Regions from separate parts of the Sodalis sp. RH16 genome, predicted to be linked through region 1. Evidence: predicted binding sites of a transcription regulator. Region 1 holds the regulator's gene; each other region holds the start of a gene.

Region 1 (9,923 bases):
GATCATCGATAACTATGATTCCTTTACCTATAACCTGTACCAATATTTCTGCGAACTGGGCGCACATGTAGAGGTTAAACGCCACGATGAGGTGCAACTGGACGATATCGACCGTATGGCGCCTGAGAGGCTGGTGATTTCTCCCGGCCCCGGTACCCCTGACGAGTCAGGCATCTCCATGGCGGCCATTGCGCATTTTGCCGGCAAGATACCGGTTTTGGGGGTTTGCCTCGGCCACCAGGCCATAGCGCAGGTATTCGGCGCCCGCGTTGTGCGGGCAAAGCAGGTTATGCACGGTAAGACCTCACCTATCGTCCATGACGGCCGGGGGGTTTTCGCCGGGTTGCCCGCGGATTTGACCATGACCCGCTACCACTCGCTGGTGGTGGAGACCGCCGGTTTGCCGCCCTGCCTGGAGGTTTCCGCCTGGAGCCTGCAAGAAGGCGTTCACGATGAAATCATGGGCATCCGTCATCGTACCTTGCCCCTTGAAGGTGTACAGTTTCATCCTGAGAGCATTCTCAGCGAACAGGGACATCGGTTGCTGGCGAATTTCCTGGCGATGTAAGCCGATGGCCCGCCGCGAATGCTTCAACCGGCCCGGCGTCGGTAGCGGATATAATTTTTTGCCGTTGAACGGCGATAAAAGATTGCATTGAAGTGATTTTTTATTCATATTTTATGATTATAATTTCATTTATCTTTTGCGGCGGATAGAGTAAAAAGCTTATGAAAACACATGATGACGCGGTAACCAGGGAAACGTTTGATCAGGTCATTTTGCCAGTTTATGCACCTGCTCAGTTTATTCCCGTCAGAGGCAAAGGCAGCCGGGTATGGGACCAGGAAGGCAAGGAGTACATTGATTTCTCCGGCGGTATCGCCGTGACCGCCCTGGGCCATTGCCATCCGGCGCTGGTGGCGGCGCTGAAAAGCCAGGGTGAAACCCTGTGGCACACCAGTAATGTCTTTACCAATGAACCGGCGCTGCGGCTGGCGCGCAAACTTATCGATGCCACCTTTGCCGATAGGGTCTTCTTCGCCAATTCGGGAGGTGAAGCCAACGAAGCCGCCTTTAAGCTGGCCCGTCATTATGCCATCACCCGCCACAGCCCTTATAAAACCAAAATCATCGCGTTCCACAACGCCTTTCACGGCCGTACGCTCTTTACCGTCACGGTGGGCGGCCAACCCAAATATTCCGATGGTTTCGGACCGAAACCCGGTGATATCGTCCACGTGCCGTTCAACGATTTGGCGGCGGTAAAAGCGGTGATGGACGATCATACCTGCGCGGTGGTGGTTGAGCCGATACAGGGCGAGGGCGGGATCACGCCGGCCACGCCGGAATTCCTGCAGGGGCTTAGGGATCTGTGCGATCAATACCAGGCCCTGCTGGTGATGGACGAAGTGCAGTGCGGTATGGGCCGGACCGGTAAGTTATTCACTTATATGCATTATGGTGTCCTGCCGGATATTCTCACCACCGCCAAAGCGCTGGGAGGCGGTTTCCCCATCAGCGCCATGCTGACTACCGAGGAGATTTCGTCGGTGATGGCGGTGGGAACCCACGGCACCACCTATGGCGGCAATCCGCTGGCCTGCGCGGTGGCCGAGGCGGCGCTGGACGTCATTAACCAGCCGGCGGTGCTGGCGGGAATCAATGAACGGCATGACAGGTTTTTCAGCGCGCTGCAGAAGATTAACGACCGCTATCATGTGTTCGAAGAAATTCGGGGCATGGGCTTGCTGATTGGCGCCGCGCTGAAACCCGGCTATCACGGCCGGGCGCGGGAATTCCTTCATGCCAGCGCCGCCAACGGTCTGATGATCCTGAACGCCGGCCCGGACGTGGTGCGTTTCGCCCCGTCGCTGGTGGTGGAATTTGACGATATCGATCAGGGAATGGCCAGGTTTGAACAGGCGGTGGCCCAGGTTACCGCCGGCTGAGCTCACTGAGAAAGAGCCTGGCGCGGACGGTTCACTTATCAAACCGCCTTTCTCGACCGGGCACTTTGCCAACACGCTCAGCCGCCATTATCGGCGGCTATTGGGCATTTTCCCCCAATCGCCGCGATAGCCAGCGGCCGTGCTGCGGCCGCTGGCGCCAGGCAACCGACGAGATGGTATGCATGACTCCCAAATGGAACAGGATACGCCGCAGATGGCGTTCCATCGGGGTGCCCGGCTGCTCCGGCGTATCGCCGGCGGTGGCCAGTACCGGCTGTTCGCTGCTCGGACCATCGTATTCCAGCCGTTGCTGGCAGGTTTGCAGCGCCACCTCGCAGGCGGTCAGGTATTTTTCCGCCAGCATTGGCGTCAGCATGTAGTGATCCCGCGCCAGTATCGTCATGGCATTGATATGCTCAATAATAAACTGGCTATGGGTCACCCATAGGCGCATATCGATGAGGTAGCGGGAGTTGAAACCGGGCTCCTGCATGGCCTGGCTTAGCGAGGTGAACAGGGCGTTATGGGCCTGGTTGGCCCGCATACGGGCATAGGCCAGCGCCGCCGGCTCCGGATTCGCCTGTAATAACAGACGCAATGCGTCCTGATCCCTTTCCAGCGCCTGATGGGCGTTTTTGCGCAGCAGGCCGCTTTGCCACTGCGGCCACAGCCAGAGCGTACCGCCGAACGCCAGCATGCATCCGATCAGGGTATCCACCAGCCGCGGTACCAGAAAATGCGTACCGTTCAGGGACAAAAGCTGCAGGGTGTAAACGGCGGTTACGGTGAAGCCGGTCATCGCCAGGCCGTAATTTTTCCGCAAAACCAGATAAGCCGCCAGGGTCACCACCAGCATAAACAATAAAACCGTGCCGTCCCCCAGATGGAGCTGCAGGGTCGCGGCGGCGATAACCAGGCCGGCCAAGGTTCCCAGCGCCCGGTGCTGGATACGTACCCGGGTGGCGTTATAGCCGTTCTGGCTGACAAACATCACCGTCATCAGAATCCAGTAGGGTTTAGGCAGGTTGAACACCAGTCCCAGGCTGCTGCCGATGGCCAGCATAATGCCCAGCCGGGCGGCGTTGCGCAGCGCCATGGATTTGAGCGAACAGTAGCTGCGCAGCGCCTGCCAGAAAGAGAGCCGTTGCTGGTTATCCGCCATGATATCCCGCCGGTAGAGCGGACGTTGCGTCCTGAGCAGCCGGGCGATGCGGCTGAAGTGATAAAAACAAAATTGCCCCACCGGATTATCCGGATTTCGCTGGGCAATTTTTTCCACCGCCGACAGGGCTTCCGCCATGGTGAAACGGCCCGATAACCGATGATAAAGGATATCGTCCGCTACCACCCGCAGCCGGGCGGCAATCAATTGGGCATTATAGCGGATCACCGCTTCAGCGTGACTCTGCTCCACCAGCTTCTGCACTTCGTCCGGCTGATGCAAACTGACGGCGATATGCTCTTGCAGGTCCAGAGCCACCTGAAATGTCCGCAGCAGACGTTTGTACTGAAGCTGATGGTTGGCCGACAGCATATGCAGCTGCTGGTAAATTTGCGCAATCAGATCAATCACCCGCTGCTGCCGGGCAAACAGCGGCGGCAGGGCGGTTTCCGGGTCGGTATGCTGGGTCAGCAGGCTGTATTTCGCCTCGATATAATCCGCGAGCTCTCTATAGAGCAGGCTGAGGGTTTCCCGCATCGGCTGCTCTTTAAGCCATCGGAACCACAGGCCGGTAAACAGCCCGTACCAGGCGGTACCGGCGATATACAGCAGCGGCGGGATCCACACCGGGGCGTTGCCGGTCAGGCCGAGGGTAAAAATGGCGGCGATAAGGGAGGCGGGTAATAACCGCCCGTGCAACGGACTGATTTCACCGGTGACGCCCAGCACCAGCGCCAGGCCCACCATGATAAAGGGCAAGGGTACGTGTACAAAGAGCAGCCACTGGATCAGTACGCTGCTGACGGCGAACAGCGTACCGCCGATGGCCAGGCGTTTAAAAAAGCGTTTATGCAGGGTATCCAGGCCGGCGATGTTGCAACAGGCGGGCACCAGGGAGAACAGCAGGCCGTTCTGCAGGCTGCCGAACAATAGCCCTATCGCCACCGGCAGGCAAAGCACGATGGTTTGCCGCAAGGCATAGTTGACTTCGGGGTGATAGATCAGTCGACGCCACATGCTGCCAACAAGCAGGCGTGGCACAGAGTACCACGCCTGTTTGATTAACGTTTAACGCGTACCGTAAACGACAATGGTCTTGCCGTGTGCGGAGATGAGATTTTGATCTTCCAGCATTTTCAGAATACGGCCCACCGTTTCACGGGAACAGCCGACAATCTGGCCGATTTCCTGGCGGGTAATCTTGATTTGCATGCCGTCGGGGTGGGTCATGGCGTCGGGTTGTTTCGCCAGATTAAGCAAGGTTTGCGCGATACGTCCCGTGACGTCGAGAAACGCCAGATTACCGACTTTTTCCGAGGTGACCTGCAAGCGGCTGGCCATCTGCGCCGACAGACGCATCAGGATATCCGGATTCACCTGAATCAGTTGCCGGAATTTTTTATAAGAAATTTCAGCCACTTCACAAGCGGTTTTCGCACGAACCCAGGCGCTGCGCTCCTGGCCTTCTTCGAATAAGCCCAATTCCCCGATAAAATCCCCCTGGTTAAGGTAGGACAAGATCATCTCTTTACCTTCTTCATCTTTTATCAGCACCGCGACGGCGCCTTTGACGATGTAGTAAAGTGTTTCAGCTTTTTCGCCTTGATGTATTAGCGTACTCTTCGATGGATACTTGTGAATATGGCAATGAGACAGGAACCATTCGAGAGTCGGGTCTGTTTGCGGTTTGCCGAGAACCATTCGCTGTTATCCTCTTTTGTCATCGCTGTCCTTGTTCAGGACATCGTATTCCCTATTACGGCGCTGTTTTATCGATCCATCTCCGTTGTAAACGGAGCGACGTTAGGGAACTTATTAGGGTCTGGTTTTAGTGATGTTCCGATCGCTCTCTTGCCCTTTCATTATCATGAGGTCGATCCAGCCTTGTTTTTAGCATAGGTTTGAAGCAGTGTCTTCTGTTGTCTTGCATCAGCATGAAGTATGTTAGGTAACATTGCCACCTTTCCAATAAAAATGTAGGGTGCAGGAAAAACTTTTTATCTGGAGTCATCATAATGCAAGCACGAGTAAAATGGGTCGAAGGTCTGTCTTTTATAGGTGAATCCGCCTCCGGCCACCAGATTTTGATGGATGGCAACGCAGGGGAAAAAGCGCCCAGCCCAATGGAAATGGTACTTATGGCGGCTGGGGGGTGCAGCGCCATCGACGTGGTATCGATTCTGCAAAAAGGGCGTCAGGATGTGCGTGATTGCGAAGTCAAGCTGACCTCTGAACGCCGCGACGAAGCGCCGAGGTTATTTACCCATATTAATTTACATTTTATAGTTTCCGGCACGGGGCTCACCGACAAAATCGTCGAAAGGGCGGTGGAGCTGTCAGCGGAAAAGTATTGCTCGGTGTCTTTGATGCTCGGCAAATCCGTGAACGTTACCCATAGTTTTGAAGTGCGTTTGCCGTCCTGAATGACGGATGCGTTACCGCGGGCGCGACGCTCCGGCCGCGCCCGGTTTATTCAATGCGTTTGCCTTCCAGCAGCTGCTTTACCAATGGTCCCATGATCAGTTCCATCGCCAGCCCCATTTTCCCTCCCGGTACCACCAGCGTATTGATATTGGAAATAAACGACCCCTGCAGCATCGCCAGCAGATAGGGGAAGTCGATATGATCCAGGCCGCGAAAGTGAATTACCACAAAGCTTTCGTCCAGCGAAGGGATGGCCTTGGCGGCAAAGGGGTTGGACGTGTCCACCGTGGGAACCCGTTGAAAATTGATATGGGTACGGGAAAATTGCGGTGTGATGTAGCTGATATAGTCTTCCATCGATCGCACCACGGAATCCATCACCGCTTCCCGGGAGTGTCCGCGTTCGCTGGTATCGCGCACCAGCTTTTGTATCCATTCCAGGTTGACGATGGGTACTACACCCACCAGGAGATCCACATGCTGCGCCACATTATGGTGGTCGGTAACCACCCCGCCGTGCAGCCCCTCGTAAAACAGCACATCCGTCGGCTCCGGCAGCGGCTGCCAGGGAGTAAAGGTGCCGGGAATCTGATTGTAGGGAACGGCTTCGTCATAGGTGTGCAGATATTTTCGCGCTTTGCCGTGGCCGGTGAGCCCATACTGCAGGAAGGTGTGTTCCAATAGGCCGAAGTCATTGGCTTCCGGCCCGAAATAGCTGATATGTCGCCCGAGATCGCGGGCCTTGCGAATGGCCATGTCCATTTCCGGACGGGTAAAATGGTGGAAACTGTCCCCTTCCAGCTCGGCGGCGTGAATATTCAACTGGTGAAAAATTTTACGGAAAGCCAGACTGGTGGTGGTGGTGCCGGCGCCGCTGGAGCCGGTAACGGCAATAATGGGATGTTGTGCTGACATGGTAACCCTACGCTTCGTTATATGACGGCGTGATACCCTCAATAATTCAGGTTGCAGGAAAGCGGACGCGCCTGCAACTTGAAGTATGACGGGTAGATTCACATGCGCCCGGCATGAAAGACTTGATTATTGTTATCATGTTTAGCGGCGCAGGGCCAATTTGCGTTATTCCGGATGAAACTGGCCGCGGGGCATAATATTGATGGTCTCGTGCAGTTCCGACCATACCACTACCGCTTCGCCGCTTATCAGTTGACGTTTGACATCGGCGACTTTGGCCTCCAGTGTCTTTTCCTGTTCGCCGTAATCGGTGCCTTCTCGCAAGACAAAGGATTCAAGCAGGTTATACAGGGTGTCGGAGTCGATTTCTTCCCACGGAATAATCATCATGTTATGTCCAGTTTGTTAATGATTCAATGCCTTGAGGAAATTTCACCAGCAAAGCCTTGTGCGGATACAGGCGCGCTGTTAGTTTCTTACCTTCAATAAAGGGAGGGGAGCCCCCGAAACGTGGAACCGAGTCTTTTTCTTTCAATGTTGGGTTTTCTTTGGGTCGCTGCCATTACGCCCGGTCCTAATAATATGCTGCTCACCGCTTCCGGCGCGAATTTCGGTTTTTGGCGTTCAATGCCGTTGATGCTGGGTATTATGCTCGGGATGCAGTGCATATTGCTATTGGTGGCTTTCGGTATCGGCGGTTTAATTACCCTGTATCCGTCATTGCATTTTATGCTCAAAGTGGCCGGTTCCCTTTATCTGCTGTGGTTAGCCTGGAAGATTGCCACCGCGGCGTATGAAACATTGGAGACGGATGCGCCGCCGCCACGCCCCATTCCGTTTTACCAGGGCGGACTGCTGCAGTTCCTGAATCCCAAAGCCTGGTTGATGGCGCTGGGGGCTGTAGCCAGCTTCAGCCTGACGGGTAATGCCTATATTACTTCGGTGGGGGCCATCAGTATTGGTATTGTGACGGTGAATATCGTTTCCGGGACTATTTGGCTCGGCTTTGGTACGCTTATCGGCCGTTTGCTCAGCAGTAAACGCGCCTGGACGGTATTTAATGTCGCCATGGGATTGCTTACCGCGGCCTGCGTGCTGTTGATTTGGCGCTGATAAGGCCGCGCATTTTTTGCGGTCTTCCTTTAACACGCTCGGTTCACGCGCCGGCGATCGCGGGCCTACCGTGCCATGAGGCGCTCCGGCGGGCGGGAAAACCACGCCCGCTTCGACCTCATTGGCGCGGTCTCCCTTCAACTCGTTCGGTTCACGCGCTGGTGATCGCGGGCCTACCGTGCCATGAGGCGCTCTGGCGGGCGGGAAAACCACGCCCGCTTCGACCTCATTGGCGCGGTCTCCCTTTAACACGTTCGGTTCACGCGCCGGTGATCGCGGGCCTACCGTGCCATGAGGCGCTCCGGCGGGCGGGAAAACCACGTCCGCTTCGACCTCATTGGCGCGGTCTCCCTTGAACACGCTCGGTGCAGCTTCGGTGCTGGCGCGGTCTCCCTTTAACACGCCCGGTGCGGCTTCGGTGCTGGCGGTTGACTATAAAGGGCTATTCCCCTTCAAACTCTTTTATCAGGGTTTCAAGCTGTTCCTGGGCATCCAGCCACGCTGTTTCCGCCTGTTCCAACTGGGATTTTACCTGGGCCTGGCGCTGCAGACAGGCGGCGAGATCTCCTTTACGGGCGATATCGTACAGCGCTGAATCCGCCAGCTCGGCTTCCACTTTCGCCAGTTCGCTGCCCAGGGTTTCCAGCGCTTTTTCGTGGCGTTCGATGGATTTGCGCAGCGGCTGGGTTTGGCTGCGGAACTCGGCTTCGCGCCGCTTTTGGTCCTTTCTGGCCTGGGCGTTATTGGCGGAGGCGGGAATATCCTCGCGGCCGTCGACGCCCTGCGCCGCCTGGCGCTGCTGGTCCGCCAGCCATTGCTGGTAATCCTCCAGGTCTCCCTCGAAGGGCTCTACCAGCCCGTCATGAACCAGATAGAAATCGTCGGTGGTGGAACGCAGCAAATGCCGGTCATGGGATACCACTACCAGGGCGCCCTCAAAGTCAATCAGCGCCTCGGTGAGCGCCTGGCGCATATCCAGATCCAGATGGTTGGTGGGCTCATCCAGCAACAGCAGGTTAGGGCGCTGCCAGACGATCAGCGCCAGCACCAGCCGGGCTTTCTCGCCGCCAGAGAACCGTTCCGTACGCTCGGTGACCTTATCACCCTGAAAACCAAATCCGCCGAGATAATCCCGCAACGCCTGCTCATACTCCTGCGGCGCCATCCGGTTCATATGCTGCAGCGGCGATTCGTCGGCCCGTAGGAACTCCAGCTGATGCTGGGCGAAATAGCCGAGCTTGATGCCTTTGGCCAGGGAGACCCTTCCCGACTGAGGCTCCAGCGTACCGGCCAGCAGTTTGATAAGCGTTGATTTACCGGCGCCGTTGCGTCCCAGCAGCCCGATGCGCGAACCGGGCACCAGGTTAAACTTGATGGAATTCAGGACAGTGCGATCGCCATAGCCGGCGCTGACCTTTTCCATCGTCAGTAATGGATTGGGCAGGCTTTCCGGGTCGCGAAACCGGAATTGGAACGGATTATCCACATGGGCCGGAGCAATAAGCTCCATGCGTTCCAGCATTTTAATCCGGCTCTGCGCCTGGCGGGATTTGGTGGCTTTGGCGCGAAAGCGGTCGATGTAATGCTGCAGGTGCGCCACTTTTTCCTGCTGATGCTGATAAAGGGACTGCTGTTGCGCCAGTTTGGTCACACGTTGCAGCTCAAAAGAGGAATAATTACCGGTATATTCGTTCAATGACTGCTGTTCGATATGGAGTATCTTATTGACGACGGGATCGAGGAAGTCCCGGTCATGGGAAATCAGGATCAGCGTGCCGTTGTAATTTTTCAGCCACTTTTCCAGCCACATGACCGCATCAAGATCCAGATGGTTAGTGGGTTCATCCAGCAGCAGCAAATCGGAACGGCAGATCAGCGCCTGCGCCAGGTTAAGGCGCATCCGCCAGCCGCCGGAAAAATCGCTCACCGGCTTTTGCAGCTGTTCCTGGCTGAAACCCAGGCCGTGCAGCAGGCTGGATGCGCGTGGCCGTATGGTCCAGGCGTCGATGACATCCAGTTTGCCATGCAGCGTGGCGATGGCGTGACCGTCATTTTTTTCGTTGGCCAGCTGTAATTCGGATTCCAACTGACGATATTCCCGATCGCCGTCGATAACATAGTCTATAGCCGGTTCGTCCAGCGCGGGCGTTTCCTGGTTTACCCAGGCCAGGGACCAGTTGGCCGGGTAAGTGACATTGCCGGCATCGGCGCTGAGTTCATGTTTCAACAATGCCAAAAGTGTTGATTTGCCGCAGCCGTTTTTGCCCACCAGCCCGACTTTTTGCCCCGGGTTTACCGTGGCGGTCGCATTATCAAGCAGTACCCGGGTACCGCGACGAATTTGCACAGATGAGAAGAC
Region 2 (9,923 bases), 2.0 Mb from region 1:
AGCTGTTCCCGCGCGTCCTTCAAGGTGCGCGCAACGCCCACCAGACGAAGCTGTGCATGGCCGTCGATAAAATCAGCGTGCATTTGCGCCAGTTGGTTTTCATCTTCCACCACCAGCACGTCAAAAATTTCAGGCTGTATCATCAGATTCATCCGGATTAATGAGGTCGGGTAACATTGCACGACTTTCCATCGGAATAAAAATGGAAAAAACCGTACCGTAAGGTTGATTGGCGGACACCTCAATGGTTCCGCCGCAATGATTCACATAATTTGCCACCAGGTGCAGGCCAAGCCCATGATCGCCGCTGGGTTTGGTGGTGATGCCCACGTCGAAAATCCTTTCCCGCATCCCCTGGGGGATACCGATGCCCTGATCGGCTATTTCGATCACCACATCACGGGCGCTACCGACAATATAGGCCTCTATGGGATAGCGCTCCCCCTTGCGCAACAGGGTTGCCTCAACGGCGTTATCCAGCAGGTTGCCGATAATCGACATCAGCTCGGTTTCGCGCAGGCCGGATGGCAGCTGCGCCAGGCCGCAGGCCGGATCAAATAATAACTCCACGTTTTTTTCACGCGCCCCGGCATACTTGCCCAGCAATAAGCCGCACAATGCCGGCGAGCAAAAACGCGCCGAGACGAAATCAAGTATTTCCTGGGCGCTTTCCGATTGCGCTTCAATATACCGTATTGCTTCATCATAGCGTTTCATATGCAATAACCCGGCGAGGGCGGCGGTCCAGTTCAACTGCTCATGACGCAAAATACGTAAATTATCCGCATAGCGCTTCACCTGGCTTAATTGAACATTGAGACTGTTTATTTCATGCTGATCGCGAAAACTGATCACCCAGCCCTGCAACTTGTCCTCCAGCAAAATCCGCACGCGGCTGGCGATGACCGTAACCTGATTGAAAAGGCAGATTTCGTCATGGGTATCGCTGGCCAGCATGGTTTTTTCCTGCAGGAAAGGGATGGGTTTAATCACCGATGACAGGCGTTGGCCGCGCAGTTCTCTTGAGGACGCATGCAGGGAGAGTATCGATTTGGCCGCTTGATTGATCTCGGCAACGCGGTATTCTTTATCGATGGCAATCACGCCTTCAAAAATGGATTCCAACAGCGCTTTTTGCTGGCGGACCAATAGGCCTATTTCTCTTGGCTCCAGTGAAAACATCTGTTTCTTCATCGTATTGGCAAACCACCAGGAAAACACAAATAATGCCACCAGCAGCATTAACGCCATCACGAGAATATTAATTAATTTCCCGGTGCTGAGCATATCGATACGAGTTTTCAAATAGCCGATAGACACAATGCCAATAATATGATGTTGCCCATCGAATATGGGCGCCTTACTGCGCAATGAAATACCTAAACCGCCGCGCCGCACGGAAATGCTGTCTTTACCTTGCAATACCTCGGTATTGTCTCCACCGATCATCGATTTGCCAATGCTGCCGGGATAACCCGAATGATATAAATGCATACCGTGCTCATCGCCGATAACGATATAACTGGCATCGCTGCGGTTTGCCAATTTACCCACCAGGGCGGCAATGGCGTCGGTATCCTTGATTTCAACCGCATCAATGAGCGTGGGGATCATGGCGATTTCCCGCGATTGGACCTGAGCGCGAGCGCCGAGTTCAGCATAAAGCTGCTTATCCAAGTCGTAGTAATAATATATGCCTATCAGCAATAGCAATAATGAAAAGAAAAGGATCAGGCTGATAAATAACTTAATATGGAAAGAAACTTTTATACACATAATAAATCATAGCCATTAGGCAAACGCGGTAATCTTATCATGATTAAAATCAGGTGTAAGGGCGCTAAATCTAAAGTGTGATCTCAACCACAACCGTTGGGGGATATTACCGCTAAATGTCGGCCGAGTGTTAAAAACTCAGTCTACATATCTCCCACCTTTCATTAACAAGCTATTTTTTTGAGGAATAAAAACCATTAAAACCATAAAAACCATTGAAATCATATAACCCATAAAAATCTTATTAAGATAAATTGCGCCGCTGCCATGATCATGAAATAATAAAATCCATTAAAATCTTTAAGACCTTTAAAATAGCGGTTTAAATTTGAATTCAATCACATAAATAACGTCAGCCGTTTTTTAGTATTCCAGCACTTATTTTACTTACCCTAAATAATTCGAGCTACAGGAAAACCAACGCATCTGCAGCTTGGCGTATGGCGGGTATAAGGGGGCTGATTATGAGCACGACAGAAGACAGTTATATTGCTACAGCTGAACCGGCAACGGTGAAAGAAATTTCTGTCAAGGAAAAATGGTGGCATATCCTTGATAGCTGGAAAATCGGTATTATTCCACTGCCGCTATTTTTATTGGCCGGCATACTCATCGGTATTGATTGCCTGAGCGGGAAATTACCCAACGATATCGTGGTGATGGTAGCGACCCTGGCGTTTTTTGGCTTCGCCTGTGGTGAAATCGGCAAGCGCCTGCCGGTGGTGGGTAAAATGGGCGCGGCGGCTATTTGCGCCACATTTATTCCTTCAGCAATGGTGCATTACGGTTTGTTACCCGAGGTGGTGGTGACGGCCACCACCAGTTTTTATAAATCGACGAACATTCTATATCTCTATATCTGCTGCATTATCGTCGGCAGCATCATGAGCATGGACCGGCGCACCCTGATTCAAGGTTTTTTGCGCATCTTTTTCCCGATGCTGTGCGGCGAGGCGGCCGGCATGCTGGTGGGTATGGCCGTTGGACTGGCCCTTGGCCTGCCGCCGTTTCAGATCTTCTTCTTTCTTATTTTGCCGATTATGGCCGGCGGCGTGGGTGAGGGCGCAATACCGCTCTCCATCGGTTACGCCGCATTGCTGCATATGGAACAGGGCGTGGTGCTGGGACGGATATTGCCGGTGGTGATGCTCGGCGGATTAACCGCCATTATCATTGCCGGCTGCCTGAACCGGCTGGGTAAACGCTATCCCCATTTGACCGGCGAAGGCAAGCTGATGCCGGCCAATCAGTCGGGCCAGGACCAGCCGGCCGCCGCCCTTACCGGCACGTTTAGCGGTAAAACCGATGTGACCGCGATTGCCGCCGGGGCGCTGCTGGCGGTGCTGCTCTATATGCTGGGCATGCTGGGGTATAAATTGATCGGCCTGCCGGCCCCGGTGGGCATGCTGTTTATCGCGGTATTGATCAAACTGGCCCACGGCGTTTCTCCCCGTATGCTGGAAGGCTCCCAGGTGGTGTATAAATTTTTCCAGACCTCGGTGACCTACCCGATTCTGTTTGCCGTCGGCGTCGCCATTACCCCCTGGCAGGAACTGGTGAATGCATTCACCCTCTCCAATTTGCTGGTGATCGTCAGCACCGTCTGCACCCTGGTGGGTACCGGCTATCTGGTGGGTAAAAAAATCGGTATGCATCCCATCGACGTGGCCATCGTGTCCTGTTGCCAAAGCGGCCAGGGCGGCACCGGCGACGTGGCTATCCTCACCGCCGGCAACCGGATGGAGCTTATGCCGTTTGCCCAAATCGCGACCCGCATCGGCGGGGCGATAAACGTCTCGGTCGCCTTGCTGGTCTTGGGCAACTTCTTACTTTGATATCCGGCCACGCTGCGACCCGGCTGCGCATGCCGGACGAGGGTGATTTACCGGCTAATACCGGCCGGGCCATCGGGTTGAGAAGAATGTTAATTCAGGAAAATGTATGAAACTCGCAAGTTATGTTTATCAGCGCGGCAAGAGCTACGGCATCGTGGCCGCAGACGGCCTGATTGACTTAGGCCGCCGTCTTGGCCCGCGCTATCCGGATCTTAAAACCCTGCTGGCCGGCAATGCCTTATCCGAGGCGCAGGATCTGTGCCATCAGCCGCCGGATATAGCGGTTGACCAGGTAACATTCCTGCCGGTAATTGAAAATCCGGGCAAAATCTTATGCGTCGGCATGAACTATGCCGAAAAGCGTAAAGAGTTCAATGAGGTGAACCCGGCGCCGACGCTTTTTATTCGCTTCGCCGATTCCCAAACCGGTCACGGTATGCCGATTGTCAAACCTGGTCTTTCGGCGGAATTTGATTACGAAGGCGAACTGGCGGTGATTATCGGCCGGGAGGGGGAGGGTATTCCCGCTTCGCAGGCGTTGTCACATGTCGCCGGGTATAGCTGCTATATGGATGGTTCGGCGCGGGACTGGCAACATAATTGGTTCACGGCGGGCAAGAATTGGCGGCAAACCGGCGCGTTCGGCCCTTATCTCACCACTGCCGATGAAGTCCCCAATCCCCATGACCTGAACATCCGTACCTGGTTAAACGGCCGTCTGGTACAAAACGACAATACCGGCAGCATGATTCACGGTATTGCCGCGCTGATTGAATACATCAGTACCTTCACCCGGCTGCACGCCGGCGACGTGATTATCACCGGTTCGCCGGGGGGCGTCGGCAAGAAGCGTACCCCGCCGCTGTTCATGAAAAGCGGCGATTGCATCGAAGTGGAAATCGAAAAAATCGGCCATTTGAGAAATCTGATTGTGGATGCGGTTGATTATTCCATGCCCGGGTCGTCTCATGCCGCCGCGTAGTTTAAAAACCGCCGGGCTCATCGCCGAGGCCCGGGATTCGAGCCATAGGGTAAGCGCTATGTATGATTTGGACGCGTTGGAATTTGCCGTGCTGCCGGTCCGATGCACCGCTAACGGCCTGAACGAAGGGCGCGCCCTGCCGGAACGCGGCGGGTTGGACGAGGTGCGCGCCCTGCTGGACACCAGCGGTCTGGGCATGGATGAGGATATCGATTGTTTCGTGGTGGCCCATGATGGCCGGCAGTTGGCGGGGTGCGCCGGCATTGCCGGCAATACCATCAAATGCGTCGCGGTGGCGGCGGATTACCGCGGGGATAACTTGAGCGCCCGTCTGGTGGGAGAGGTGGAAAATCTGGCGATACGGCAAGGGCATTTTCACCTGTTTCTTTATACCCGTCCGTCCAATATCGCCCTGTTCAAGGGCTGCGGCTTTTATCCCCTGGCGCAATGGGACCAGGTGGCGGTTCTGATGGAAAACACGCCGGTGGGCATTACGCGCTATAGCCGCGCGCTGGCCCTGCAGCGCCATCCCGGCGCCCGAATCGGCGGGATCGTCATGAACGCCAATCCCTTCACCCTGGGGCACGCCTACCTGGCGGAGCAGGCCGCCGCTGTTTGCGACTGGGTGCATATCTTCGTGGTGCGGGAAGATGTGTCGCTCTTTTCCTATGCCGAGCGTCTTGAAATGGTGCGTCAAGGCGTGGCGCATCTCAGCCATGTCACGGTGCATCCCGGCTCGGATTATCTCATTTCGCGGGCGACGTTCCCCGGCTATTTTTTACGGGATACGCAGCTTATAGGCCAGACCTACAGCGCCATCGATCTGCTGATTTTTCGCCGTTATATCGCGCCGGCCCTCGGTATTACCCATCGTTTTGTCGGCACCGAGCCCTATTGCCCGGTGACTGAACAATACAATCGCGATATGCGGGTGTGGTTGGAAGAGCCCGGGCGTTCAGTTTCACCGCCGGTGTCGGTGGTGGAGATTCCCCGCAAATGCCAATCCTCCGGCTGGGCGATTTCAGCCTCGGAAGTGCGGGCCTTGCTAAAGGATCGGCAGATGTCGCACATCCGGGAAATCGTGCCGCCCTGTACGTTTGCCTTTTTAACGTCACATCACCGGTCGGAATGTGCGTAACCGAATTTTTTTTGTCAGGACAGTCATTATGAAGATAGTTAAAGAATCCTTGGCCGGTACGTTTGAATCCAGCGATCTGCTGGTGAAAATCGCCCCGGCCGACGGCGAGTTGAACATTGTCGTGAACAGCGAGGTGATAAAACAGTTCGGCATACAAATCCGCCAGGTCATTGATCAAACGCTGGCTGCCATGGGCGTTACGGAAGGGTTGATCATTATCGACGATAAAGGGGCGCTGGATTGCGTAATCCGCGCCCGCATTCAGACCGCGGTATTACGGGCCGCCGGCGCGGAAGATATTGTATGGGACAGCATGTCATGAAAAAGCTTCGCCGCAGTATGTTGTTTATTCCCGGCGCCAATGCCGCCATGTTGTCCACCGCGTTTATCTACCGTCCCGATTCGATCATGTTCGATTTGGAAGATGCCGTTTCGCTGCGGGAAAAAGACAGCGCCCGGATCTTGGTGTTCCATGCGCTGCAGCACCCCATGTACCGGGACATTGAAACCGTGGTGCGCATCAACCCGCTCAATACGCCGTTCGGCCTGAAGGATCTGGAGGCGGTGGTGCGGGCCGGGGCGGATGTGGTGCGGTTGCCGAAAACCGACAGCCCGGAGGATATACATGAGCTGGAAACCCATATTGAACGCATCGAGCGGGCCTGCGGCCGGGAAGTGGGTTCCACCCGAACCATGGCGGCCATTGAATCGGCCATCGGCGTGATTAACGCGGTGGCCATAGCCCGCTGTTCTCCACGGCTTATCGGCATTGCCCTGGCGGCCTTTGATTATGTCATGGATATGCAAACCGAACGGGGCGACGGCACCGAACTTTTCTACGCCCGCTGCGCGGTGCTGCACGCGGCCCGCGCCGCCGGCATCGACGCTTTCGATGTGGTCTATGCCGATATCAACGACGAGGCCGGTTTCCTGCGGGAAGTGGAGCTGGTACGCAAAATGGGTTTCAACGGTAAATCATTGATTAACCCGCGCCAGATTGAACTGCTGCATAACGCCTATGCGCCGACCCAGGAAGCGGTGGACTACGCCCGGCGGGTGATTGCCGCCGCCGAGGACGGAGAGCGTAAAGGCCTGGGGGTTATATCGTTGAACGGGAAAATGATTGACGGCCCGATTATCAACCATGCCCAGGTGGTACTGGACCGTGCCAGGGCTTCCGGCGTGCGCCGGTAGCGGTTTAGGCGAATAAATACAGGAATACCTAATGAGTGATTTTTTAGACAATCTACAGACGCAATATCGGCATCTCGGGCAACTGGCGCAGTTCAGCCATGCGTGCAGTACCACGCCCTGGCTGGCGGATAATCTGGCCAAACACCAGCGCAAGCTTTGCGACAGCCTGGAACAGGCCATTGAACGCAGCGGACTGCGTGACGGTATGACCATCTCGTTCCATCATGCCTTTCGGGAAGGGGATATGGTCATTAATCGGGTGGTGGAAACCCTTGCCCGCTTAGGGTTTAAAAACCTGACGCTGGCGTCCAGTTCGCTGATGACCTGCAATGATGCCTTGATAGAACCCATCCGGGCGGGCGTGATTAGCCGCATCTATACGTCGGGCATGCGCGGCAAGCTGGCGGACGCTATTTCCCATGGCCTGATGGAAGAACCGGTACAAATCCATTCCCATGGCGGAAGGGTAAAACTGCTGCAGGATGGCGAGCTCAAGATCGACGTGGCGTTTCTCGGCGTGCCGTGCAGCGATGAGTTCGGTAATGCCAACGGCAGCCACGGTCAATCCTGCTGCGGTTCCCTGGGCTATGCCATGGTGGATGCGCGTTTTGCCCGCAAGGTAGTATTGCTCACCGAAGCCTTGCTGCCTTTTCCCAATCTGCCCGCCAGTCTGGTTCAGGATCAGGTTGACTATATCGTCAAGGTGGATCAGGTGGGGGACCCGGCTAAAATCAGCGTGGGCGCGGCGCGGGTCACCAGTAATCCACGGGAGCTGATGATCGCCCGCAGCGCCGCCGAGGTCATTGAGCATTCCGGCTATTTTGTCGACGGGTTCTCCCTGCAAACCGGCTCGGGGGCGTCAAGCACCGCCTGTACCCGTTTTATGGCGGAAAAGATGGAGCGGCGCCATATCAAGGCCCGCTTTGCGCTGGGGGGTATCACCGGCAGCATTGTCGATCTGCATGAGAAAGGCCTGATCGATATCCTGCTCGATACCCAGTCCTTTGACAGTCAGTCGGCGGAGTCGCTGCAACATAACCCGCGCCATATCGAAATTTCCACCAATGTCTATGCCAACCCCGCCGCCAAGGCGGCCTGCTGCGATCAATTGGATATCGTCATTCTCAGCGCGCTGGAAATCGACGTGAATTTCAACGTTAACGTTATTACCGGTTCCGACGGCGTGATGCGCGGCGCTTCGGGTGGTCATTGCGATGTGGCTGCCGCGGCCAATCTGACCATTGTGGTGGCGCCCCTGACGCGCAGCCGTATCCCTACCGTGGTCCGCCAGGTGACGACGCGGGTAACGCCTGGTGAAAGCGTCGACGTTCTGGTGACCGATCAAGGCATCGCCGTCAATCCGGCGCGGCCGGAGGTGCGCCGGCGGCTGGAAGAAGCCGGTCTCGAAGTGCTGGATATCGAACAGCTCTATCAGCGGGCGGTGGCGCTGACCGGTGAACCCAGGCCCATCGAGTTTACTTCGCGGATTGTCGGTGTGGTGCGCTACCGCGATGGCAGCGTGATTGATGTGGTACGCCAGGTAAAAGAGGATGACTAGGTGACTCTGACCGGAGATATCGCCGCGGACGTTACGCTGGATCAACTGCTGGCGGCGAAGGAGCGCCGCGCGGCGCGGCAACGGGAGTGGATCGGCCGTTATGGCCGGCCGCTGATTTCGCTGACGCTGGTAACGCCGGGGCCGGTGAAGGATTCGGCCCCTTATCGGCAATTGATGGCGGAAGCCATCAACGTTTGCGAGGGGATGTTGACCGGCCGCGGCTGGCCGGTGGCGGCGCGACAGGCCTTTTGGCTGCCCACCGGACCGGAGGCGTTTTGGGCGGTGGGGCATGGGGCCGGGGAAATAAAAGCCGCCACGGTGGCGCTGGAGCAGGAGCATCCCCTCGGCCGTCTCTGGGATATGGATGTTATTTCGGTCCACGACGGTATTATCGGCCGCAATTTTCTTAGTCAGGCCGGACGCCGCTGTCTTGTCTGCGACCAACCCGCCCATGCCTGCGGGCGGTCCCGCCGGCATCCGTTGCCTCAGTTGACGGCGAGAATAAAGGATCTGCTGGAGGCGTATTTTGTCCGCGATGAAAGCTGAAGCGCTGCGAAGCGACGCCGGCCCGATAAGCGGTAATCCGCCCATTCCGCTCCATTATCCCGTTGCCGATGCCGAACTTATGGCGGTGGCGCGGTTGGCCGCCGCCGCGCTGCGGGAGGAGGTGTATTTGACGCCCAAACCGGGACTGGTGGATAACTGCAATAACGGTGCGCACCGGGATATGGATTTACCGCTGTTCCTGCGCAGCATCGCGGCCATAGTCCCCTGGTTCAGCCGCTTTACCGCCCTTGGCTATCGTTATGCCGCGCTTCCGGCCGGGGAGGTGCTGGCCCGCATACGTCCGCTGGGGCTGGCCTGCGAGCAGGGGATGTTTGCCGCTACCGGCGGCGTCAATACCCACAAAGGCGGGGTTTTCTCCCTCGGGTTATTATGCACCGCCGCCGGACGGCTGAAAGGGCGCTTACAGCCGTTAACCCGCGGGGGATTGTGTGACGAAGTGGCGGCAATATGCGCCCGTATGGTGATGACAGAGCTGGCGGATCGCCGGCGGGCGGCTACGGCGGGGGAGCAGCTGTTTCAGCGCTACGGCATGACCGGTGCGCGCGGGGAAGCGGCGAGCGGATTCGCCACCGTGCGCCGGTATGTTTTACCCGACTGGGATCGCCTCAAGGCCGACGGCGCCGGCGAGCCCATGATTATGCTGCACTGTCTGCTACTGCTCATGGCTTATAATCCCGATACCAACCTGGTCTCGCGCGGCGGCCTGCCGGGCCTGCATTTTGTGCAGCGCTACGCCCGGCGCTTATTGCTTTGCGGCTGGGATATCGCCGAGCTACGGCAAATGGATGCCGCGCTGACAGCGCTTTATCTCAGCCCCGGCGGCAGCGCTGATTTGCTGGCGGTGGCTTATGTCCTGGCGCACCTGCCCCTATG
Region 3 (9,923 bases), 880 kb from region 1:
AGGTTATGCCGATTCGGGTTCTTGATGAGTTGCCGGCAGTAAATTTTCTGCGCAATGAAAATGTCTTTGTGATGACGACTTCCCGCGCCAGCACACAGGAAATTCGTCCGTTGAAGGTTCTGATACTCAATCTGATGCCGAAAAAAATAGAGACGGAAAACCAATTCCTGCGTTTGTTATCCAATTCGCCGCTCCAGATCGATATTCAACTGCTGCGCATCGACAGCCATGAGTCGAAAAATACGCCGGCGCAGCATCTCAATACCTTTTACTGCGACTTTGAGGATATCCAGGATCAGAACTACGACGGTCTGGTGGTTACCGGGGCGCCGCTGGGGCTGGTGGATTTCAGCGATGTGGTTTACTGGCCGCAGATCGCCCGGATCCTGCAATGGTCAAAGGATCATGTCACGTCAACCCTGTTTGTCTGTTGGGCGGTACAAGCCGCGCTGAATATTTTGTACGATATTCCCAAAATGACCCGCCAGGTAAAACTGGCCGGCGTTTACCAGCACAATACCCTTAAGCCCCACGCGTTGCTGACCCGTGGTTTTGATGAGACCTTTCTGGCGCCCCATTCCCGCTATGCGGATTTTCCCACCGACGTCATCCGCCGGTATACCGATCTGGAGATCCTGGCGGAGTCCGAGCAAACGGGGGCGTATCTGTTCGCCAGTAAAGACAAGCGGCTGGCCTTTGTCACCGGACATCCTGAATATGACGCACTGACCCTGGCCGGCGAATATCATCGGGATCTGGCCGCCGGCCTGGATCCCTTGCTGCCGGTTAATTATTTCCCGGATGACAATCCCGACCTGACGCCGAAAGCGAGCTGGCGGAGCCACGGGCACCTGCTGTTTGCCAATTGGCTCAATTATTACGTTTATCAGATCACGCCGTTCGATTTACGCAATATGAACCCCACCATCGATTGATGTCCCACAAACATACAAGGGGCGCGGTGAGGGCCAAGGACGGCCTGCAGAGAAACCATCCCGGCCAGGCTCGGCCGGGAATCGCAGGGTAAGGATTTTTGCGCTTAGACGACGATGCAGCTAGCGCCCTGTTCGGCGCCGGAGAGCTGGCTGCGCAGGGCACCGAACAGTTCCCGCCCGCTGCCCATATGGCCGGCGCTTAAATCGGGCAACGCGACGGTACGTTGAGCCAGTTCGCTTTCTTCCACCAGCAGGGACAACTCGCCGGTAACGCCATTAACCCGCACCATATCGCCGGTGCGGGCCTTCGCCAGCAACCCGCCGTTAAAGGCTTCCGGCGTGACGTGGATTGCCGAGGGCACTTTGCCCGAGGCGCCCGAAAGACGTCCATCGGTCACCAGCGCTATTTTGTAACCGCGATCCAGCAGGACGCCCAGGGGCGGCATCAGCTTGTGCAGCTCCGGCATCCCGTTGGCGCGGGGGCCCTGATAACGCACCACGATGACACAGTCTTTATTCAACTGCCCGGCATCAAAGGCCGGACCGACGTCATGCTGGCTTTCGAATACCACCGCCGGCGCTTCAATAACCTGGTTGGCGATGGGTACGGCGGAGGTCTTCATTACCGCACGCCCCAGGTTGCCGTCCAACACCTTGGTGCCGCCGTGATGCTCGAACGGGCTTTCCAGCGTGGAAATCACTTTCGGATCCAGGGAGGTCTCGGGACTTTCGCGCCAGGCCAGAGTGCCCTGATCCAGCCAAGGTTCAAGGGTATAGCGGCTTAAGCCGAATCCGGCGACGGTATTGACGTCTTCATTGAGCAATCCGCCTTTCAGCAGTTCGCGAATCACCAATTGGACGCCGCCGGCATCGTGGAACTGATTGATGTCCGCCGGGCCGTTCGGATATATCCGCGCCAGCAAAGGCACCGAATCGGAGAGTTCGGAAAAATCGTCCCAGTTGATGATGATGCCGGCGGCGCGGGCCATGGCCACCAGATGCATGGTGTGATTGGTGGAACCGCCGGTGGTGAGCAATGCCACAATGCCGTTCACGATGACCTTTTCATCCACCAACCGGCCGACGGGCAGGTAATTGCCGCTGTTTTCCGTCAGACGGGTAACCTGGACGGCTGCGGCATCTGTGAGGGCGTCACGCAGCGGGGTGTTTGGCTGGATAAAGGAGGAACCCGGCAGATGCAGCCCCATCATTTCCATGACCATCTGGTTAGAGTTGGCGGTACCGTAGAACGTACAGGTGCCGGCGCTGTGATAAGACTCGGCTTCTGCTTCCAGCATGGCGGCCCGGTCAAGCTTCCCTTCCGCATAGAGCTGCCGGACCCGGACTTTTTCCTTATTCGGTAAACCGCTGGCCATGGGGCCGGCCGGTACAAACACCGCCGGCAGATGGCCGAAAGATAACGCCGCCATCACCAGGCCCGGGACTATCTTGTCGCAGATACCGAGATAAAGCGCCCCGTCGAACATATTGTGGGATAAGCCGATGGCCGCCGACATGGCGATGATTTCGCGGCTCATGAGCGAGAGTTCCATCCCGTCCTGGCCCTGGGTAACGCCGTCGCACATGGCCGGAACCCCGGCCGCCACCTGGCCTACCGCGCCGGCGCTATGCAAAGCGGCTTTCAACCGTTCCGGATAATGTTCATAGGGTTGATGGGCGGACAGCATGTCGTTATAGGCGGTGATAATGGCGATGTCATTATGGGTCAGGCTTTTCAGCGCGGCTTTATCGTCGGGCTGGCAGGCGGCAAAACCATGGGCCAGATTGCCGCAGGCCAACTGGGCGCGGTGGACCGTTTTGGTGCGCGCATCGTCGATGCGCGCCAGGTAAGCGGCGCGGGTGGCAGTTGAACGGTCGATGATACGTTGCGTTACACGGGCTACGGTAGGATTCATACATGCCTCACTTAAGATTGAACGGTTCAGGGCCGCCCTCGCGGGCAGCGCTGAACAACAGAATTTGTGGTCCGACGGCACATCAGGATGCTTTACGCTTTTATTATTAAAATCGGTCGTTGGCGGAACCGTCTGATGGCGCTGTTATCGGTCGGCCCCCAGTAAGGCCGGGTCTTTTGTCGCTTTTAACCGAGGTGCAAATTGGCATACCTCGATGTTGAATCGTTTCAGCTACGCAGAACTTAAAAAGCCGGATGCCAAAAGTCGGGCTCATCCGGCCTGTGTGAATGTAAATCCTTTACATCCTTTGAAGAAACCGCGATTCCGGCAACGTCGGTCGCCGGCTTCAGCCGGCGTTTTACTGATTAAACTGCCGGATATAATTCAAGGCATCGTCAATCACTTTTTCCACCGGCTGGGCGATATTGACGACGAATACATCGGGTTCGTCCGCACCGGGTTCTTCCAGAGTATCGAATTGGGTCACCAGCATCTCGGATTTGAAAAAGTGGCCTTTACGGGCCTTCATGCGTTCTTCAATTACCTCGAAGCTGCCCTTGAGATAGATGAAGGAGAGATTGTCATTGCCCTGCCGCAGGCGATCGCGATACCGCTTTTTCAGCGACGAACAGACGATGATGGAGACCGCGTTGGTGCGCTGCATGGCGAAAGCGGCATCGTTAATCGCCGCCAGCCAGGGCGCGCGATCATCATCGTTTAACGCATGGCCCGCCGCCATTTTTTCAATGTTGGCGCGGGGATGGAGGAAATCGCCATCCAGAAACGCGGCCGAAAGCTCGCGGGCCAGGGCGCTGGCTACAACGGATTTGCCGCTGCCTGAAACGCCCATTAAAACGAAGATATGGTTGGATGTAGTTGTCATCGTAGGGCTCCGAGGCCTGCTAAAGTTCATTGATGTTACCGGTAACATTATGCGTGTTTTTTTATCGGTTTCTAGCGGCATCAACGACTTTTATTTTCTTCTGTGATCGACATCAAATTATAAGGGCATTATGAAACATAACTTTTACATTAAGTGGCGTTTTTTTAAACTGTCAGCCGATAACTGAAAAAGTCTCATGAGCCGCCATCTTCGCTCCCGCTTAACTTATGTTAGGATGTTCTGCCTGTTTTGGCTCAATTTTAGACGCTCTACCCTGGATAATTCGGGTTGCAGGAAAGCGACGCACCTGCAGCTTGAAGTATAACGGGTATATTTTTCTGCGGTGGATGGGTAATAGTGAATAATCGAACTGACGGACTTCGCCGGCAATTGGCCCAGCGCATCATGGTGCTGGACGGCGCCATGGGCACCATGATCCAGAGCTACCGGTTGGAGGAAGCGGACTACCGGGGCGAGCGCTTTGCCCAGTGGCCAAGCGATTTGAAGGGCAATAACGATTTGCTGGTGCTCAGCAAGCCCGAGGTGATTTCCGCGATTCACTACGCCTACCTTGAAGCGGGCGCCGACATTCTGGAAACCAATACCTTCAACTCCACCGCCATCGCCATGGCCGATTACCAGATGGAGTCGCTGGTTGGCGAGCTTAATTTCGAAGCCGCCCGGCTGGCACGACAGTGCGCCGATGAATGGACGGCGCGCACTCCGGATAAACCGCGTTATGTTGCCGGCGTCCTGGGCCCCACCAACCGCACCGCCTCGATTTCCCCGGATGTAAACGATCCGGCGTTCCGCAACGTGACCTTTGATCAGTTAGTAAGTGCTTACAGAGAGTCGGTGCACGCATTGGTTGAGGGGGGCGCGGATTTGATTATGGTGGAAACCATTTTCGATACCCTCAACGCCAAGGCGGCTATATTCGCCATTGAAACCGAATTTGAAGCCATGGGCGTAGAGTTGCCGGTGATGATTTCCGGAACCATCACCGATGCCTCGGGACGGACGCTTTCCGGCCAGACCACGGAAGCCTTTTACAACTCCCTGCGGCACGTTAAACCGCTGTCGTTCGGTTTGAACTGCGCCCTTGGCCCGGATGAGCTGCGGCAGTATGTCGCCGAGCTGTCCAGGATTGCCGAGTGTTACATTAGCGCCCATCCCAATGCCGGATTGCCCAATGCCTTCGGCGAGTACGATCTCGGCCCCGATGTTATGGCCAGGCAAATCAAGGAGTGGGCCGGCGCCGGTTTTTTGAATATCGTCGGCGGCTGCTGCGGCACCACGCCGGAGCATATCGCCGCCATCGTCCGGGCCATTGAGGGCATACCGCCGCGCCAGCTGCCGGATCGGCCGGTGGCCTGCCGCCTGGCGGGGCTGGAACCCCTTAATATCGACAAAGACACCCTGTTTGTGAACGTGGGCGAACGGACTAATGTCACCGGCTCTGCGCGCTTCAAACGCCTGATAAAAGAAGAAAAGTATAATGAAGCCCTGGCGGTGGCCCTTCAGCAGGTGGAAAGCGGCGCCCAGGTTATCGATATCAACATGGATGAGGGCATGCTGGATTCCGAAGCCGCCATGGTGCGTTTTCTGAGCCTGATCGCCGGAGAGCCTGACATCTCCCGCGTACCCATCATGATCGACTCCTCCAAATGGGATGTTATCGAGCAAGGCCTTAAATGCATCCAGGGCAAAGGCATCGTCAACTCCATCTCCATGAAGGAAGGCGAGGAGGTCTTTATCCACCATGCCCGCCTGGTGCGCCGTTACGGCGCCGCGGTGGTGGTGATGGCCTTTGACGAGGACGGACAGGCGGATACCCGCGCGCGCAAAATAGCCATTTGCCGCCGGGCTTACCGTATCCTGACCGAGACGGTGGGCTTTCCGCCGGAAGATATCATTTTTGATCCGAATATCTTTGCCATCGCCACCGGCATTGAGGAGCATAACAATTATGCGATGGATTTTATCGGCGCCTGTGCCGATATCAAGGCCGAACTGCCCCATGCGCTGATTTCCGGCGGTGTCTCCAACGTGTCTTTCTCGTTTCGCGGCAATGAACCGGTGCGGGAAGCCATTCATGCGGTATTCCTTTATCACGCCATCCGCAACGGTATGGATATGGGTATCGTCAATGCCGGGCAATTGGCCATTTATGACGATTTGTCGGCTGAGCTGCGCGAGGCGGTGGAGGATGTGGTGCTTAATCGCCGCGCCGACGGCACGGAGCGGTTGCTGGAACTGGCGGAGAAGTACCGCGGCGGCAAGACCGACGAAGTCAGTAAGCAGCAGCAGGCGGAATGGCGCGGATGGCCGGTGATAAAACGCCTGGAGTATGCCTTGATAAAAGGCATTACCGAGTTTATCGAGCCCGATACCGAAGAAGCGCGGCAGCAGGCGGCACAGCCCATCGAGGTCATTGAAGGGCCGCTGATGTCCGGCATGAACGTGGTGGGAGATCTGTTTGGCGCCGGCAAGATGTTTTTGCCGCAGGTAGTGAAATCGGCGCGGGTCATGAAGCAGGCGGTGGCTTACCTGGAGCCTTTTATCCAGGCCGGTAAGCAGCAAAAGAAAGCGGCGGGAAAAGTCCTGCTGGCGACGGTAAAGGGTGATGTCCACGATATCGGTAAAAATATCGTCGGCGTGGTGTTGCAATGCAATAACTATGAAATCATCGACCTGGGGGTAATGGTTCCGATGGACAAAATCCTGAAGACCGCCCGGGAGATGAACGTGGATATCATCGGTCTGTCCGGCTTGATTACCCCATCGCTGGATGAAATGGTCAACGTCGCCAAGGAGATGGAGCGGCAGGGATTCACGCTGCCGCTGCTGATTGGCGGCGCAACCACCTCCAAGGCCCATACCGCGGTGAAAATCGAGCGCAACTACAGCGGACCGACGATTTATGTCCAGAACGCGTCCCGTAGCGTGGGGGTGGTTTCCGCACTGCTGTCCGATGCGCAACGGGACGAATTTGTCCAGAAAACCCGCAGTGAATATGACACGGTGCGTATCCAGCATGGCCGTAAAAAGCCCCGTACCCCGCCGGTGACATTACAAGCCGCGCGGGACAATGACGCCGCCATGGACCGGGAGCATTACACTCCGCCGGTGGCCCATCGCCTGGGGATTCAGGCGGTGACGGCCTCCATTGAGACCTTGCGCAACTATATTGACTGGACGCCGTTTTTTATGACCTGGTCGCTGGCGGGTAAATATCCGCGCTTGCTGCAGGACGAGGTGATCGGCGAAGAGGCCCGGCGGCTGTTTGCCGATGCCAACGCCATGCTGGATAAGCTCTCCGCTGAAAAATCACTGCTCCCGCGCGGCGTGGTGGGGCTGTTTCCCGCCAACCGGGTGGGTGACGATATCGAAATCTATCGGGATGAAAGCCGCCGCGAGGTGGTTGCCGTCAGCCATCATCTGCGCCAGCAGACGGAAAAAACCGATTTCGCCAATTACTGCCTGGCAGACTTCGTGGCCCCGAAATCCAGCGGCAAGGCGGATTATCTCGGCGCGTTTGCCGTGACCGCCGGTTTGGAGGAAGACCAGCTGGCCGCGGACTATGACGCCCTGCATGACGATTACAATAAAATCATGGTAAAAGCCTTATCCGATCGGTTGGCTGAAGCGTTTGCCGAGTACCTGCACGAACGGGTGCGTAAAGTCTATTGGGGGTATGCCGCTACGGAAAACCTCAGCAACGAGGAGTTGATCCGGGAAAATTATCAGGGTATCCGCCCGGCGCCGGGCTACCCCGCCTGTCCCGATCATACGGAAAAAGAGGCTATCTGGCGCCTGCTCAACGTTGACGAAAATACCGGCATGCGGTTGACTGAATCCTATGCCATGTGGCCGGGAGCATCGGTTTCCGGCTGGTATTTCAGCCACCCCGACAGTAAATATTATGCCGTGGCGCAAATTCAGCGGGATCAGGTGGAGGATTATGCCGCCCGTAAGAGTATGCCGGTGGCGGAAGTTGAACGCTGGCTGGCGCCTAATCTCGGCTATGATGCCGATTGAGGATCAATTCCACATAGTGATGATGGTAAGCAATCCTTTTGGATTGCTTTTGTTTCTGAAATAACCTGTTTTTTTGCCTGGACAGGGAAGCTTGACATTGAATTTATTAGCAATATTGATTTTATAATAAGAATTATACCCCGCTAATTAATTATGGCTAATAATATAATTATTTTACCTATCCCCTTGCCGGCGTTAGATTGATCTAAGCAAAGCGGCATTATAATCAAAACGCTAATTATTATTTGAAATGTAATTGTTCATAACTTTATTTAAATTTTTATTTTATTGGAAGCAGTCTGAGCAATCGGCAGACATTTACTATTAACCCGCAGGACATTACGCAGTTCATGATAACGGGAAATCATTCCCGCTATCGGCAATTGCGGACCGGCGGCGTTAATGGTTTTGGACTCGTATACCCTTAATGGGTATAAATATGGCAAATTGGGGTGGTATATGGACCAACATGAAGAGAAAATTTTCCTGGCAAACTTAGTGGCGGCATTTAGAACAACACAGCGGTATATGAAGCGCAATTATATGCCCGGTAAGGGAATGGAGAAGACCGCGCCACGTTCTTGAAAGGGAAAATTCAATGACGGTAAGAGGTTAAGATGATTCAACATAACGTGTTGTTCCGGTTCAAGGCGACGCTCGGCGAAGATGAAATCCATCGCATCAGCGCAGCGTTATTGACCATGGATCGGTATATTCCGGGTATTCTCAACGCTTCATGGCATGAAAATATCAGCCGCGAACAACACGATTACGGATTCAGGCATAAAATAAGCCTTTATTTTGCCGATAATGACGCGCTGGAAATTTATCTTAACCACCGCCATCATCTTTATGTCCGGGAAAATATTATTCTGCCGTCTCTCACCGACGGGGTCTGTTCAGTACTGATTTTTGATGCGTTATTATCCGGGGTAGCCGAGACCTGACCTTCCCCGTGCCATTTGCCTCCGTTATTCCGCTTCCACGCTGATATGCAGCGTGTCATAACGCCAATATTCCAAGTCACAATCGATGATCCGCGCATACTGATCGCGATTGATACGGGTAATAAACAGCGCCGGGCTGTTATCCGCCACCTTCAGCGCCTGCGATGCCGCGAAAGGAAAGGTGGTGGGCAACATGTCGAAACGGACCTTGCCATAACGGATCCCATAGCGGTTAGCGTAGAGTTCGGTGAGGGAAGAGGTGAGATCTTCTTGCAAAATCGCCGGGAAAAAAGCGACATTGAGATAATGCTCCACATAAAGCACCGCCCGCCCATCGATGCGTCGCACCCGTCGAATACAAAATACCCGCCCCCCCGCCGGCAGGTCCAGATGGGCGCATATCGCGTCCGGCGCCACGATTTCACCGGCATCCAATACTTCGGTGTCCGGTTTTCGTCCCTGTTCCCTGGCCATGGCATGAAAATGGCTGCGCTGAAGCGGGTTATAGATAATCCGCGGCGGGCTGACAAACCAGCCGCGGCGCTCCTCGCGATAAATCATCCCTTGTGCTTCCAATTGACCCAGGGCTTCTCTTAGGGTGATGCGGGTGGTGGCGAACTGCTCGCTAAGGATACGCTCCGCCGGCAAACGGTCGTTATGGGTCAATACGCCCTGGGTGATCCAGCCGCTAATGGCCTGGCAAATGGCGGTAACGGTTTTCTGCCGGGAAAGGCTTTGCAGAAAAGGAGCGTCATTTTGAGGCATTTTAGTCACCCATCTGCATTGTCATAGTGCATGATTTTCCGCCTTTGCGGATGCGGTAGTGAAACCATAACAAAAAACAGGCTAAAAGAATTACTGACATCAAATATTCATCTTTATTAAGTAGATTGGCTTGGTTCTTGCTGGACTAGACCAGTTATCTGTTCCATTCACACACTATCATCCGGAGCATCACATATGAAACTTTTGTTCGCTTCAGTGTTAACAACCGCGATTTTGCTGGCCAGCCAGGCCGGTTACGCCGCACCCGCCGATGTGGCGGCGTTACAAAAAGCAGCACAACAAGAAGGCGAGGTTAATAGTGTCGGTATGCCGGACAGCTGGGCAAACTGGAAAGACACCTGGGCGGATTTGTCCAGTAAATACGGACTCAAGCACAGCGATACCGATATGAGTTCGGCCCAGGAAATCGCCAAGT

What was found. The regulator CRP, encoded in region 1, controls carbon source genes, mostly activating them, when cyclic AMP is high. The targets are predictions, from matches to a motif close to ATGTGANNNNNNTCACAT.
Region 2: ACL2XJ_RS19520 (2-hydroxycarboxylate transporter family protein) is a predicted target of CRP. The motif match lies at 2,103-2,120, and genes of this name have one in related genera.
Region 3: gntK (gluconokinase) is a predicted target of CRP. The motif match lies at 3,835-3,852, and genes of this name have one in related genera.

The regions. Positions count from the first base shown of each region.
Region 1 is NZ_CP178737.1:2,277,896-2,287,818, forward strand. It holds gene ACL2XJ_RS10360 (aminodeoxychorismate synthase component II) at 1-568, shown strand, start outside; gene argD (bifunctional acetylornithine/succinyldiaminopimelate transaminase) at 730-1,950, shown strand; gene ACL2XJ_RS10370 (YccS/YhfK family putative transporter) at 2,048-4,129, opposite strand; gene crp (cAMP-activated global transcriptional regulator CRP) at 4,181-4,813, opposite strand; gene ACL2XJ_RS10380 (OsmC family protein) at 5,128-5,535, shown strand; gene ACL2XJ_RS10385 (phosphoribulokinase) at 5,582-6,451, opposite strand; gene ACL2XJ_RS10390 (YheU family protein) at 6,617-6,838, opposite strand; gene ACL2XJ_RS10395 (LysE family translocator) at 6,962-7,564, shown strand; gene ACL2XJ_RS10400 (ABC transporter ATP-binding protein) at 8,007-9,923, opposite strand, start outside.
Region 2 is NZ_CP178737.1:4,254,639-4,264,561, forward strand. It holds gene ACL2XJ_RS19510 (response regulator) at 1-143, opposite strand, end outside; gene ACL2XJ_RS19515 (ATP-binding protein) at 130-1,776, opposite strand; gene ACL2XJ_RS19520 (2-hydroxycarboxylate transporter family protein) at 2,241-3,611, shown strand; gene ACL2XJ_RS19525 (fumarylacetoacetate hydrolase family protein) at 3,718-4,593, shown strand; gene citC ([citrate (pro-3S)-lyase] ligase) at 4,652-5,731, shown strand; gene citD (citrate lyase acyl carrier protein) at 5,760-6,053, shown strand; gene citE (citrate (pro-3S)-lyase subunit beta) at 6,050-6,925, shown strand; gene citF (citrate lyase subunit alpha) at 6,957-8,483, shown strand; gene citX (citrate lyase holo-[acyl-carrier protein] synthase) at 8,484-9,029, shown strand; gene citG (triphosphoribosyl-dephospho-CoA synthase CitG) at 9,109-9,923, shown strand, end outside; gene ACL2XJ_RS19560 (RBBP9/YdeN family alpha/beta hydrolase) at 9,921-9,923, shown strand, end outside.
Region 3 is NZ_CP178737.1:1,399,404-1,409,326, reverse strand. It holds gene metA (homoserine O-acetyltransferase MetA) at 6-935, shown strand; gene edd (phosphogluconate dehydratase) at 1,040-2,851, opposite strand; gene gntK (gluconokinase) at 3,210-3,734, opposite strand; gene metH (methionine synthase) at 4,092-7,775, shown strand; gene ACL2XJ_RS06385 (Dabb family protein) at 8,393-8,722, shown strand; gene ACL2XJ_RS06380 (UTRA domain-containing protein) at 8,747-9,487, opposite strand; gene ACL2XJ_RS06375 (ABC transporter substrate-binding protein) at 9,683-9,923, shown strand, end outside.